Regions from separate parts of the Paenibacillus sp. FSL K6-1122 genome, predicted to be linked through region 2. Evidence: a T-box and tRNA genes for the amino acid it is inferred to sense, from the RefSeq annotation. Region 2 holds a T-box; the other holds one or more tRNA genes.

Region 1 (7,210 bases), 720 kb from region 2:
ATATTGTCCCAAGGAGTGAGTGAAATGAGAATGCTCATCGTTACCGTCATGTCGGTAGTTCTGAGTTTAGCCGGAATTACATCAGGCACAGGCGCCGCCATCCCTGATTATGCGAAGTGGGGAATTATTGCGGTCAAAGAAACACAGACCAAGTATAATGTGGATATTTTGGACTATAAGCATATCGGTCGCACCTCTCTAACAGCAGATCAATCACGGGAACAGTTCAAGCTATGGGTTCGTGCGAAAGACGGCAAGCAATTCGCAGTCTATGTAAATGTTGATTTTAATCCATCTACACAGCAATTAAAGAAAGTACAATTTTCCGAATCGGATCGACACTGATCCGCTGGACTTGGTCATTACAAGCCATGTTTTCATATTAGCTATACTATGGGTTGAACCAGACTGCCTTAATCATTAAGGTGAAAGTCTGGTTTTTTTTATTTTACAAAATCCTTTTTTTACTATTGAATAAAGAACTTATGTTCGCATATAATATGAAATACAAACAAACGTTCTTACCGGAGGGATGATTATGCTAGGGAAATATATTGGCCAGATGGTGGAGCTTGTCTACATGGATCGTGCAGGGCAGATTACGCAGCGACAGATTCGAATTAACAGTGTACGTGGCGGGATGATTAGAGCATCAGCGGGAAAAGAAGGCTCGCCCCGTACATTTCTGGAGCAAGGTATTCTGGCATGGCGTCCTGTTACCGATCTGAATGGGGAGGTGAAGTATGCTGAACGACTTTGAACGCAAGATTTTACGTATTATGGTGAACTATGCAGGACAACGGCGCAGGCTGCCGCGTATGGATGAACTGGAGACCAAGACGGGACGAAGCAAAGCTTACATTCATGACTCATTGCTGGAGCTTGAACGCACCGGGCACATCGCGTGGGAGAACCGATCTAGTCTTGAAGGGATACAGATTTTGCAGGCATGGGAACAGGCACAACAGCCGATTCGCAAAAGCCAACCTTCCGGTGATTCCGTAAAATATTTTACGGACTATTAATTCTAATAAGAAAACGCCAACCCGGATATCCGGATCGGCGCTTATTGTGTCACATGTACGACATGTGCATCTATTTTAGAAATGGGGAAGTTGGTCCAGGTTGTTGGTTGGGTCACCGTCGGCATCTCCGCGAATGTACATTTCGCCATCCTTGCCTTTAAATACATTCACACCGGCAATAGCACCAGCTTTTACTTCTGCAAGTGCCTGCTGATAATCCAGTACGCGTCCTGCTGAAGTCTGAAAAGCTGTCAGGTCACCGTCACCATTTTTCTGTACTGCTGTGAAACTCTCGCGTGTCGTTTGATCCATGATGTCACACTCTCCTTATATGACGAGATAGGAATCTGTCTACCTGATTAGCCTATCCGATTTCCTCGGAAGTATGCACCATATGCTGATAAGAGCTGCCAACGTCGAGGTTTTACAAGCTCTTTCTCATACGAACATGCAGAATATCTGCATCATAAAAAGGTTCTTCCGAAATCACTCCATAACCCAGTTTTTCATAGAATTTCTGTGCCTGACACTGCGCATCCAGTACAGAATAGGATAAGCCGAGTTCACGTGCCAGCTCCTCCATCGCGAGCAGAAGCACACGTCCATAACCAAATGAACGATGAGATTCAAGCACAGCGATCCGCTGCATTTTGGCCGTATCCTTGCTGTAATAGATCAGACGTCCTGTGGCTACAGCTTGGCCATCCGTACTTAACAATACATGATGCACATCCGGACTGATGACATCATATTGATCAATCTCAATCTCGGCAGGCACCTGTTGCTCGATTACAAAAACGTGATGGCGAATTCCCAAGGCTTGCTCCAGTTGTTCTTCTGTCGATACATAACTAATCTCAGCTGCCAATTCCATTCCTTCTTTCTGCTCTTGCGCGACATATCAGACTGAATTATACAAAAAAATGTTTTTCCTGTATAGTGAAGTCTGGAACATATTGGGAGAGGAGGGGGTAGTGATGGGCATGACAGGCATCATGGTAATTACATTGCTAATGTCGGCGGGAATGATTACTCTGTTGTATTACGTTACGAAGAAAGCATACTCACGCAAGTGGGATGAAGATGAGTAATTCACCTGTTAACCTTCACGGCAAGACTTCACTGCTTCCTCGCGGAGAATACACATCATGAATTACAGATTTGGAGTATACGTCCAGCCAGACGGGCAGAGACTCACTATTTTCATTGGGCTGTTGTAATTGTTGGAATTGTACCGTATGTTCATCCTTCTCCAAGCCGCAACCAGTGACGGTTGTAATGAGAATCATAAGCCCAGCAAAGAGAAAGAAGCATTTGGTAAATGTATGTTTATTAGATTTTGACCGTTTTGTTATGTTTCTCATAGGGAATTCACCTCGTTGTAGAAATGGTAATCTTTCCTTTATTGTGCACCATTTCGGGTGAATTATAACCAAATAAATCATTGACAATGAACACGGTTACTTGATATGATACTGTTACTTGATTGGGAAACAATTATATATCATGATCTGTTAGCTCAGCTGGGAGAGCACTATCTTGACAGGGTAGGGGTCAGTGGTTCGAGCCCACTACAGATCATACATGAGAAGCCTTACATTGTAAGGCTTCTTTTCTTTTTTTACATACAGACATGAATGCGATTTGCGATAGTTTCAGTTTCTCTTCCTCTTTTTAAACAAAACTTAAATAAAACATAAATTCAGCGTAAGGTTCGTCTTCTATACTTGGTTCTGAGGTCAACATAGAACAGAAGAAGGAGAGAACTTATGAACTATTCAAGTCCATTTACATCAAAGTTAGCCAGAGTAGGGATCGCGGGTACACTGGCTTTAATACTGGCAACAAGCCCACTTGCCAACATGGGGGTTGTTGCCGCGGAAGCAGGCCCAGCACCTGTATCTACGAAGATATATAACACACCAAAAGACTCTCTAGAGCAGACGCCAATTCAATACCAAATTCAGGCTCGGCTGAATGAGAAGGACATGACGATCCAGGGGAGCGAGAAGGTAACGTATCACAACACAAGCAAGGATACCCTCCAGCAGGTGGTTCTTCATACATATGCTGATGCAAACCTCTCCAAGTCTACACAGGCGAGCATGTACCAACAGCATAATGAGAAGATTAGTGAAGATCACCCGGAGAAGACAGCGGAGGACTTTCTGGGTGGCATCGATATTCAGGCTGTAAGCGCAGATAGCCAATCGCTGGACTTCCATAAGGAAAACCAAGCGTTGACCGTGCAGTTGAAGAAGCCCGTACAACCAGGTGAATCGGTATCATTCCAACTGGAGTTTCAGTTGAATATACCCTACGGCTCCCAGCGAGTTTCCTACTACAAGGACATGATCAATGGTGCACATTGGTTCCCGGTGATGTCTGTATACGACGAGGTTAAGCATCAATGGAACAAGGCACCGTATAGTCAAACATTTGAGAGCGATTATTACACCTCATCGGACTTTGAAGTTCAATTAAATGTTCCTGATAAGTATCAAGTAGCCATGCCGGGTACGATCACCACTCAAATCAGTATAGAACATGGTCGTAAAGTTGTTTCTGCTGTGGCCGAGAACACAAGGGAGTTTGTATTCTTTGCTAGCCCAAACCTTCAAGTGGAGAGTGTTACTCGTAACGGTCTGACGGTGGAATACTATTATTACAACGATGATCCATCCAAGAAAAAGATAGTTGACCGCTACATTAATCAGGCATTCAAGGTCATCGATTTCTATAGTGAGAAATATGGCAAGTATCCCTATCCAGAGTTCCGAATTGTCGAGACGTATGTACAAGGCGTTGCCGTGGAGTATGCGAGGCTCATCCAGATGGGACAGATTCAAAATGGTGCTGTTCCAGAAGAAGACACAACATTTGTTCATGAAATAGCGCATCAGTGGTTCCATGCATTGATCGGTAATAATTCGGAGACAGAATCCTTTCTGGATGAAGGCTTTGCTGATTTCTCCATGGTGTATTTTGCCGAGAAACAGGGAGACAAGCTAAATGGGTTCAGATCCATACAGTTTGATACTGCGCCCGTAGATATGGCGATTGCGTCAACAAACGATGAAGCTGGGGATTTGGCAAGTTTGGTATATTATCAGAAGGGGCGACAAGCGATCTATCAGCTTTACCGTTCCGTCGGTGAAGAGAAATTTGACGAGTTGATGAGGACATATTTCAAACGCTACGTGTACCAAAATGCAACGGTAGAGGGGCTGCTTCAAACCATTGAAGATGTGCTTGGTAAAGAAATACGTTCAGAAATGCAGATGGCCCTATATCAGCCTGATTTTGTCTTAAAGCCGGAATACCAATTATCACAGGAAGAGACCGCCGCCTATGTGCATGATGTCTTACAAGTGCAATATCAGGCTGTCATGGGTATGGTTCCTAATCTGCCTTATGAAGTGATGAATCGATTGATGGACAAAGCCCTTCAAGGCGAGGAATTAACCATTGTGCTCAGCGATCAGGTGAGTAAGCTTGCAACTAAACAGCAGGAAGATATGGTTAATCAGTTGACCGGATTCCTTGATATGACTGGTATGAAATACGACATTATAAGGGATCGTAAGGAACTGAAGCAAAAGATGAAAAAAAAGATCGGCAACAGCAACCTTATTGTCATTGGCAATGCCAAGTCAAACGGATTGGTGCAGGCTTTAAAACTTAACATTATTGATCGAACGAAACAGACGGGGTTTCCTTGGAAGAATACCATGAATCAACCTCTCACGGCTGGTGCATATGTTATCAAACATCCCTATAACCAGAATCGATTGATGCTTCATTATTTCTGGAATGAGGATCATCTGAGTGATGAGGCATTTGAAGCTTTTAAGCTGAAAATACAGGAGTCTATCGGCTTCACTAACGACTTTTACCAGTACTATGTATTGGATAACCAAGGCAAGGAGAAATCCAATAAAAAAGTTGCGAATCCCATATCTTCACTTTTTGCGGAGTAATAAGGAATTGGTTTTGCAGTTTCTTCGTTCAAACAGGTTAGCCAATTTGTATTGGTTAGCCTGTTTATGTTTTATATGAAAACCAGACTTAGAATAATAGGCTGTAAGATGGGCATAATGCTTTAACACAAAGGCAACTTCATGAATATACTTATCGGGAGAAAACAATAGGAGGGATTAATATGAAGGATCAACATTATCCGGGCGTACCAATGAAAGGGACAGTTGCTGATTACAACTGTAAAGGAAATAAAGGAATAAACAAAATGAAAGCGTATTCATATAATGCTAGAATTTGTCCTATCATTTGTATTACTCAGAAGCCGGCTGCGAATGAGGGTAATGTTGTTAATTTTTCAATCCTATTAAAATATACTTCGGATATTTTATATATGCCACTGGTACACTGTATTACCCTACGTACGAAGGAGTTGAGTTCCCATGTCTATGACTGAAAATATTGCTCAGACAGCACTCGACGCAGCGATGAAGGCAAACAGGGCCGTTGCGCCTTATGATTATTGCGATGCAGAATCCAGACGGATGTACACGCCTCAATTTGATAAAAAAATGGACAATCCTATGTATACCGCTGCAATGGCGGGCCTTCAATCGATCTATTGGTTTCGGGCGATCAAGGTGAAGGGGCTTATTCCTGATGCAAAAGCAGATTATTATGCTACGTATTCTACCAACCATAATCACATCGGAGGAATTGGACTAGCCTACTCGAACAGCCCGACAGGACCATGGACTAAACACGGACAGGTGTATCTCGATACTGTGGTTGGGAATTCGACGGAAACTCCATTTGTGATCTGGAACGAAGAAGAACAATTGTTCTTTATGTATTATCAACAAAACGGACTGGGGATCAATCAATCAACGGCACTTGCGACCTCTGTAGACATGATCAACTGGACAAGAGTGGGTTTGATTTTGGACAAACCTCCCGGGTTCCCAGGTGATGGTCATACCGGATATTTCTCGTGTTTCAGAAATGGTGGCAAATGGATCGGTTTCTCAGTGATGGGCGGTGGGGACTTTGGTCGTAAATGTATCTGGCATTCACATGACGGACGTAGCTGGTTAGCTGATCCAAGACCATTAATGGGTGGGAATGATGCCACTTTAAGTGCAGGAGAAAACATTTCGAGACCCAATGCTGGTGTATTTATGTACAAAGGGAGCATGTGGTGGCTGGGTATGTTATCAGCTTATGCTTCCGGTGGGGTTACGACGGTAGCCCGGCCTGCCATTGCCAAGATCAGCGCAGACTTTCGTCAACTGCTGGACAAACCTACAGATATATATTTTCCGGCATTGAATTGGGAAACGACCAACATGCAATCCTTGATGGTGTCCGTTATGGACGGCGTAGTGTACGTGTATTACAATACCGATCATAATATCGGTGTAGCCTATTCGGTGGGGGTGTAGAGATGGTTATACGTGATGCAGCGGGTCAGATTGTGCCCTTTGGAAAGGTTCACAAACAGCTTGTGGCTGATTTTCTTTACGGAACGTTACCGGATTGGGTGGAGGTGGTGGGCACCCCTACGTTTGAACCTTTGCCCGACAGAGGGACCATTACTGTTACAACTCCGACAACGGCAGGAGCCACGGCAGAGTTAAAAATGAAACATCTGATTGACAGCTCGAAAGTAACAGCAATTGCAATCACTTTGGAAGCGCTGCAATTAAACGGGAACATTGGAATCTCAGTTCAGGTTGGCATTAAATCGAAGGATAGCAAGGCCGGAATCACTTTTTTTCAAAACGTAAATCAGAAATATGGTATGGTCCGTGCCTATAAAGCAGATGGAACGTACACGGATTTTAATCAAAACATGGTGTTCTTCACCACACATGGCGTAGCAGGAGATGAAGCACAGAACCGTAAGAATCTCACTGTGTTGCTCTGTACCGGATTACAGTTCTCAGCTGGGTTCGAGAGACCGTCCGTATGGCTTGGTGCGGATGATCAATATGGCGGTGTTGCTGCTGACCTTAGCGGTGGGTTGTTCCAACATGGAGAACTGCAATGTCTTTTGAAACTGACTACAAGTAAGGCTGAGGCCAAGTATTTCAAATGTGCACAGATGAAAGTGGATATCTGGAGTAACTGATTGGAATGACGATCGTGTATGACCTGTGATGACGATAAAAGTTTCGCTTAGAAGTCGCTATGTAAGCGGCTTCTTC
Region 2 (7,210 bases):
CGCCAAATTGGATGAAGCGATGCGTCGCAAAGAGATTGGTCGCCATTATGTAGCTATTGCAGGTGGACAAATTCCCCTTGAACTCCACAAAATTGATGCTCCGATTGGCAAGGATAGACATCACAAGCAGCGCAGACGTGTCTCGGAAGGTGGACAGGAAGCTGTTACTCATGTGGAGACCGTCGAAGTGTGGGAAAGAGCAACCCTTGTACGATTAAAGCTGGATACAGGACGCACACACCAAATTCGTGTACACCTGAGTTACGCGGGACACCCGCTCATTGGTGATTCGTTGTATGGTGGTAGAGCGGATGCCATTGGGCGACAAGCACTTCACGGAGAGATGCTTAAGTTTAGTCATCCGTTAACCGGAGCGATGATTGAAGTGAACGACCCTTGGCCATCCGACTTCACACAATTGGCAGAGCGTGAGCGTCAAAATTATTAATACACTATATAAGTTCGACTAACTATTTACACGAAAACGGAAAGGACAGAAACAACCAGAAGAAGTAAAGCGTTCGCCTAAAAGCTTTCTGGAAAGAAAGCTACTTCGGAAGCCTAAGCTATCCCCGGATTTTCCCTTTATAAAAAGGAATGAAAAAAATCTGGGGATAACAGCGATCAGAAGGTTGTTCTGTCATTGGAGTGACAGTGTAAATAACCATGAGTTGAACATATATAGCAAGGTTTTTCAAAAGGTGGCATGCTCCTCTCATTCAAGGCATATAGATGGGGTAACGAAGGATTTGGACCATGGATCAGTCCCATGAGAAGGATCATGGTGAACATATGCCGAAAGGAGGACGCCACCTTTGTTGAATCAACCTTATGGTTTGCGGTTCGATATTTATGAGCGCGTTCATTTGTCTGAGGGAGTTCCTGCGATTGAGGAATTGGAGGAGATTGAACTATACCCACGCATTCAAGTCATAGGGCAGGATGATCATGCCACATTAAGAGGGCATCTTTTACTTACAGGTGCGTACAGAGGAGAAAATGAGGCTTCAGAGGAGCTCAAACATTTCATTCCCGTGGAGATCACAGTGCCGCTGAACCGGGTCAGATCGATTGAAGATATTTCCATCGAGATCGAAAATTTTGACGTGGATCTGTTATCCAATCGCAGTCTGAACATTACAGGCGTGTTGTCGCTGCGAGGTATCGAAGGTTTTCCTGTTGAAGAGCCACAAGTGTGGTCAGCTGATGAGTTTACAGTTGTTCATTCACCTGATGCTCAGCAATCCAACCGTTCCGATGAAGCAGCACAGACAGGCAGCGACCCCAACACATTTGCACAAGAGTACCTGCTCCAGCGGAGTGAGGAAGAGAGACTTGCGAATGCAGCAGAACTTGCATACGGTGCTCCGGAATTCGCTGACCTGTCCATAAGGGAAGAGACATTAAGGAATAGCGAAGAATGGCAGCAGGAATATGCGAATTCGTCATCGGCCGAGCCACTTCAACCTGAGGAGCAAAGTGCGGAGTACGCTAACGAAAACAGACAACCTGATGCAAACGAAGATCCCGCATCTCTGACAGCGAATGGAGATGAATTGGCATCTCATGAGCAATACAGCGAACCTTCTCCGATCTCGTCATTTATGGCTGAGACCGCAGATCGATTAGCTTCTTACCCTGAGTCGGAACCATTGCTGCCTCTGGAAGATGAGTCTTCGGGTTGGTCCGAGCCTTCTGTGGATGCATTGCCTCCGAACTCGAGAAGTGCAGATCAAGCAGTCTCAGAGCCTACTGCTCAATCATCTAATGAGTTGGCAGCACAGGATGTACCGGACGCACCAGAGGTATGGCACTTCGAATCAGCGAGATCTGTACCTCAGCAGGAGAATCAGGCAGTTGCCGATGTCCCGGTTGAATCACAGGCGGAGAACTGGCAAGGTGTATTTGCTTCGTCCGAACCAGGCAACGCTGAGGAAGATCGGCCGTCTTTTGAAGCGACTGGGGTAGACGAGTTTGTACAGAACGAAGCATTTGTTCCTGAACCTGTGGCTGAGACGGAAGACAAGCCGGAGCTGAAGGTTGCTTTTGGCAGCAAAAAAGAATCCGCACCACGGCAAGAAGAGGGCGTAGGTATCTCTTCCTTGTTATCCTCCGGTAGAGCGGCACGCGATGCTGAAGTGGAGCGAGGCGATGAGGTTCCTGCGGGTGTAGTACAGGAAGAAACGTATCCAGCTGATGATGTGGAATGGAAGAACCTGTTCCTGGGAACGATCGTGGACCAGACCCCATTCCGCAAGGTGAAACTGTGCATCGTTCAGCGAGAAGATACACTGGATGCCATTGCAGATCGATATCAATTGAGCACGAGGGAACTTCAGTTGTATAACCGATTATCTGAGCAGGTTGTGGAAGAAGGTCAGATATTGTACATCCCTTAATCCGTAGTTAAAGCCTTCGTTACGACCCGTGATCCCCTTGAGGATTGCGGGTTTTTGTATGATTCGTCCTAAACCTGCATTCCAGCGCTCTTTATCCGCTGTTGTCAGGTTGACTATCGCGCACGAGCAAGGTATGATGTGTGTAGGTTTTTTGAAGAACAACGTGGAACGGGAGTAGTAGACAGTATGACCTTTCAGAGAGTGGAATTGCAACGCTGTGAGATTCCGCAGGAACCAACTGATCGAAGTCGCCCGGGAGTTGCCTGTTTGAATACAAGGGATGAGTGAGATTCATCGTCATTTATTTCTGAGGTAGGATGGGCCGGTAGCAGCCGTTATCTGCTTGAAGTGTCACGTCATGTACAGAGGGTGAAGTCTATCTTGCTGTAGGCGTGAAACAAAGGTGGTACCGCGAAAGCTAACCTTTCGTCCTTTGATGGATGAAAGGTTTTTTTTGTTTTTTTGGCGAAGATGATGAAGTAACGGAGGAATGACACATGTCTGAGGAAAAAAAATCAGCTGCAACAGAAATGCCAACCACTTACGATCCTAAGGCGGCAGAGGATAAATGGTACTCCACCTGGATGGAGCGTGGATATTTCAAAGCCGGTCAACGTAAAGATGCAGAGCCGTATACAATTGTAATTCCACCCCCAAATGTGACCGGGATGCTGCACATTGGGCATGCGCTCGATTTTACACTGCAGGATATTCTGATCCGCACCAAACGGATGCAAGGTTATGACGCACTGTGGCTTCCGGGTTCCGACCATGCAGGTATTGCTACTCAAACCAAAGTGGAGCAGAAGCTGCGTGAAGAAGGTCTGACTCGTTATGATCTGGGACGTGACAAGTTTCTGGAGAAAGTATGGGACTGGAAAGATCAATATGCCACTACCATTCGTCAACAATGGGGCAAAATGGGATTGTCGCTTGATTACTCACGTGAACGTTTTACGCTGGATGAAGGTCTGTCCCAAGCGGTTCGCAAAGTATTTGTTCAACTGTATGAAAAAGGCCTTATTTACCGAGGCAAACGCATCATTAACTGGGACCCGGTGAACCGGACAGCTCTGTCCGACATTGAGGTTGAATATAAAGAGGTTCAGGGTCACCTGTACCATCTGCGGTACCCGCTCAAAGACGGAAGTGGCTACGTTACAGTGGCAACAACGCGTCCTGAAACGATGCTGGGTGATACAGCGGTTGCTGTTCATCCGAAAGATGAGCGTTATGCAGATATGATTGGTAAAGTACTTGTACTGCCTATCATTGGACGCGAAATTCCAATTATCGCTGATGATTATGTGGATAAAGAGTTTGGAAGTGGTGCAGTTAAAATCACGCCTGCGCATGATCCAAATGACTTTGAAGTAGGTCTTCGTCATGATCTGCCTCAGATTACGGTAATGGATGAGAGCGGCACAATGAATGCTGAGGCAGGCAAGTATCAGGGACTGGACCGCAGTGACTGCCGCAAGCAGATTGTTGCTGACTTGAAAGAGCAGGGCGTATTGATCAACATTGAGGATCACACGCATCAGGTTGGACACAGTGAGCGTACCGGAGCTGTTGTTGAGCCGTATCTGTCTACACAGTGGTTCGTTGAGATGAAGCCACTTGCAGAGAGAGCGATCAAGAAACAACAGAGCGGCGAAGGGGTTAATTTCGTTCCAGATCGTTTTGAGAAAACCTATCTGAACTGGATCGAGAACGTTCGTGACTGGTGTATTTCCCGTCAACTGTGGTGGGGACATCGTATTCCTGCCTGGTATGATGAAGAAACGGGTGAAATCATCGTATCTGCTGAAGATCCGACGACACTGCCAGAGAATGCTGGACGCAAGCTCAGACAGGACGAAGACGTACTCGATACTTGGTTTAGCTCCGGCTTATGGCCGTTCTCCACATTGGGCTGGCCGGAAGATACGGAAGATCTGCAACGTTATTATCCGACAAGTGTACTTGTGACAGGGTATGACATCATATATTTCTGGGTTGCACGTATGATCTTCACTGCATTGGAATTCACCGATGAGATTCCGTTCAAGGATGTGCTGATGCATGGTCTTGTTCGTGACGCAGATGGACGCAAAATGTCCAAATCATTAGGCAACGGTGTAGATCCGTTAGATGTGATTGAGAAATACGGCGCAGATGCGATGCGTTACATGATCTCAACCAGCAGCACGCCAGGTCAGGATCTGCGTTTCCGTTGGGAACGGGTGGAGCAGGCTCGTAACTTTGCCAACAAGATCTGGAATGCTTCGCGCTTTGCATTGATGAATCTGGAAGGATTCACCTATGAGGAACGTGACATCAGCGGAGAGCTTGGTACAGCGGATTATTGGATTTTGCACCGTCTGAACGAAACTTCCCGCGATATTACGCGTCTAATCGAAGCGTATGAATTTGGGGAAACGGGTCGTGTGTTGTATAACTTTATCTGGGATGACCTGTGTGACTGGTACATTGAGTTTGCTAAGCTGTCCTTCTATGGGGAAGATCCGGTTGCCAAGAAGAAAACACAATCCGTGCTTGCTTATGTGCTGGATCAAACCATGCGCCTGATTCATCCGTTTATGCCATACATCTCCGAAGAGATCTGGCAGCATCTGCCGCATGAAGGTGAGACCATTACGTTGGCATCATGGCCGGAATATGATCCTGCTCTTGAGAACCCAGAGGCTGTTGCCGAGATGAACCTGCTCATGGATACCATTCGTGCAGTGCGAAACATTCGTGCAGAAGTGAACGTGCCGATGAGCAAAAAGATCGAGCTGATGGTCAAAGCAAATAGTGCGGAGACGTCCAGCATCATTGCACGTAACAGTCACTACATCAAACGTTTCTGTAATACGTCCGAGTTCGATAGTGGGCTGGATTTAAACTCACCGGATAAGGCAATGACTGCGATCATTACGGGGGCAGAACTATACTTGCCGCTCGCAGGTCTTATTGATATCGAGCAGGAAGTGGCTCGTTTGGAGAAAGAGTTGGAGAACCTTGAGGGCGAAGTTCTCCGTGTAGAGAAAAAGCTGGCGAACGAAGGCTTTGTAGCCAAAGCTCCTGCCAAAGTTATTGAGGAAGAGCGCGCCAAACAAGCCGATTATTCCAATAAACGGGATAAAGTGATTGCACGAATCAAGGAACTTAAAGGTTAATATATGTGGGTCGGATGGAGAGCCATTATGCCATCCGGCCGCTTTTTTCACTCAAACTCGGGACCGAAGGTGAATCAGATGACGGAATTAGACGGGACAGATGCAGCAGCTCCTTTACTTACGTACAACGAGGCCGTGGACTGGATCAATGGCCTTATTCCTTTTGGCATCCGACCTGGATTGGAACGAATCGAGAGTCTGATGTCCATGTTAGGCAATCCACACCAACGTCTCAAATTTATTCATGTCGCGGGAACGAACGGCAAAGGTTCGACTTGCGCTTTTTTGACGTCAGTGCTTCTTCAGGCTGGATATGATGTGGGTACCTTTACGTCGCCTTATATCACCAAGTTTACAAACCGTTTTCAATACAACGGTGAGGATATTCCTGAAGAAATCCTGCTTAAGCTCTCGAACCGATTACATCCACTGGTCATGGAAATGGCCTCCACTCCGCTTGGATCACCCACGATGTTTGAGGTGTCCACGGCTCTGGCGCTTCTGTACTATGCAGAGGAGTGTTACCCTGACGTTGTGGTATGGGAGACGGGGCTAGGGGGAAGGATGGACGTAACGAATATTGTCGCACCTGTTGTGTCCGTCATCACGAACATTGGTATGGATCATACGGATGTACTTGGAGATACGATTGAGCAGATTGCTGGAGAAAAGGCAGGTATTATCAAGCCGGGAGTACCCGTTGTGACTTGCGCGACTCAACCCGAAGCTGTGAAGGTGATTCAGGAGAAAGCACAGCAGCTTCAATCAAGCGTGTATTTGGCTGGAGATCAATTCTCTTATCATAGACTGGACAGCAATGAGAACGGACAATCTTTTCATTTTACAGGCCCGTTCCGTGATCTGGACGTTCGCATACGCATGCAGGGCTCACATCAATGTGACAATGCAGCGGCCGCACTTATGGTGCTTGAATTGCTTAGACAATACATGGCATTTATGCTGGATGACAACGATATTGCACTTGGACTGGAGAATGCTTTCTGGGCAGGAAGATTCGAAAAAGTCGTCGATGAACCCCGAATTGTGCTCGATGGAGCACATAATCCGGAAGGGGCAGAGTCACTGGCCAAGAGCATTATGGATGTCTATCCGCACAACAAGTTAATTTTGATGATGGGTATGTTGGCAAATAAGCATCACGAAGCGTATTTGCAGCATATACTGCCACTAGTGGATACGCTGATCCTGACCGAGCCAGATTTCCGACGCAAAATGGATGCAGCCGAATTGCTGCAGATTGTCGAACGGGTACGTCCCGCCATTGCGAAGCAGGAACTGGAAATCATCGTCGAGCCCGAATGGGCAAAGGCACTTGATCTATTGAAGTCACGGACGGAAGCGGAAGATCTGGGGGTGGTCTCCGGCACACTGTACCTGATTGCAGATGTGCGGGCAGCCCTTTTGCATCAAACCGATTCTGAAAAAGGTTGGTGAAAGTTTTGTTAAATACATCGGAACACGTTCATTTTATAGGGATTGGCGGATATGGCATGAGTGCCATCGCAAGAGTTATGTTGGAAATGGGATACACCGTTACCGGATCGGATGTCGCTTCACAGGAGTTGACCGAGAAGTTGGCAGCCAAGGGAGCGAAAATATATATCGGACATACGGCAGAGCACGTCA

What was found. A T-box is a leader RNA that pairs with one kind of tRNA and senses whether it is charged. The one in region 2 lies ahead of NSQ20_RS25090 (valine--tRNA ligase), so its partner is inferred to be a tRNA-Val.
Region 1: it has a tRNA-Val gene. The T-box ahead of NSQ20_RS25090 (valine--tRNA ligase) is inferred to sense a tRNA for this amino acid. The anticodon was not compared.

The regions. Positions count from the first base shown of each region.
Region 1 covers NZ_CP150272.1:4,869,212-4,876,421, reverse strand. The annotation lists gene NSQ20_RS21935 (DUF3889 domain-containing protein) at 25-345, shown strand; gene NSQ20_RS21930 (hypothetical protein) at 539-760, shown strand; gene NSQ20_RS21925 (hypothetical protein) at 744-1,025, shown strand; gene NSQ20_RS21920 (DUF3892 domain-containing protein) at 1,101-1,337, opposite strand; gene NSQ20_RS21915 (GNAT family N-acetyltransferase) at 1,450-1,893, opposite strand; gene NSQ20_RS21910 (hypothetical protein) at 2,132-2,389, opposite strand; tRNA gene NSQ20_RS21905 (tRNA-Val) at 2,534-2,606, shown strand; gene NSQ20_RS21900 (M1 family metallopeptidase) at 2,795-5,005, shown strand; gene NSQ20_RS21895 (hypothetical protein) at 5,188-5,460, shown strand; gene NSQ20_RS21890 (hypothetical protein) at 5,447-6,445, shown strand; gene NSQ20_RS21885 (hypothetical protein) at 6,448-7,134, shown strand.
Region 2 covers NZ_CP150272.1:5,590,763-5,597,972, reverse strand. The annotation lists gene NSQ20_RS25100 (RluA family pseudouridine synthase) at 1-448, shown strand, start outside; gene NSQ20_RS25095 (LysM peptidoglycan-binding domain-containing protein) at 816-2,399, shown strand; T-box leader at 2,555-2,836, shown strand; gene NSQ20_RS25090 (valine--tRNA ligase) at 2,897-5,563, shown strand; gene NSQ20_RS25085 (folylpolyglutamate synthase/dihydrofolate synthase family protein) at 5,642-7,018, shown strand; gene murC (UDP-N-acetylmuramate--L-alanine ligase) at 7,075-7,210, shown strand, end outside.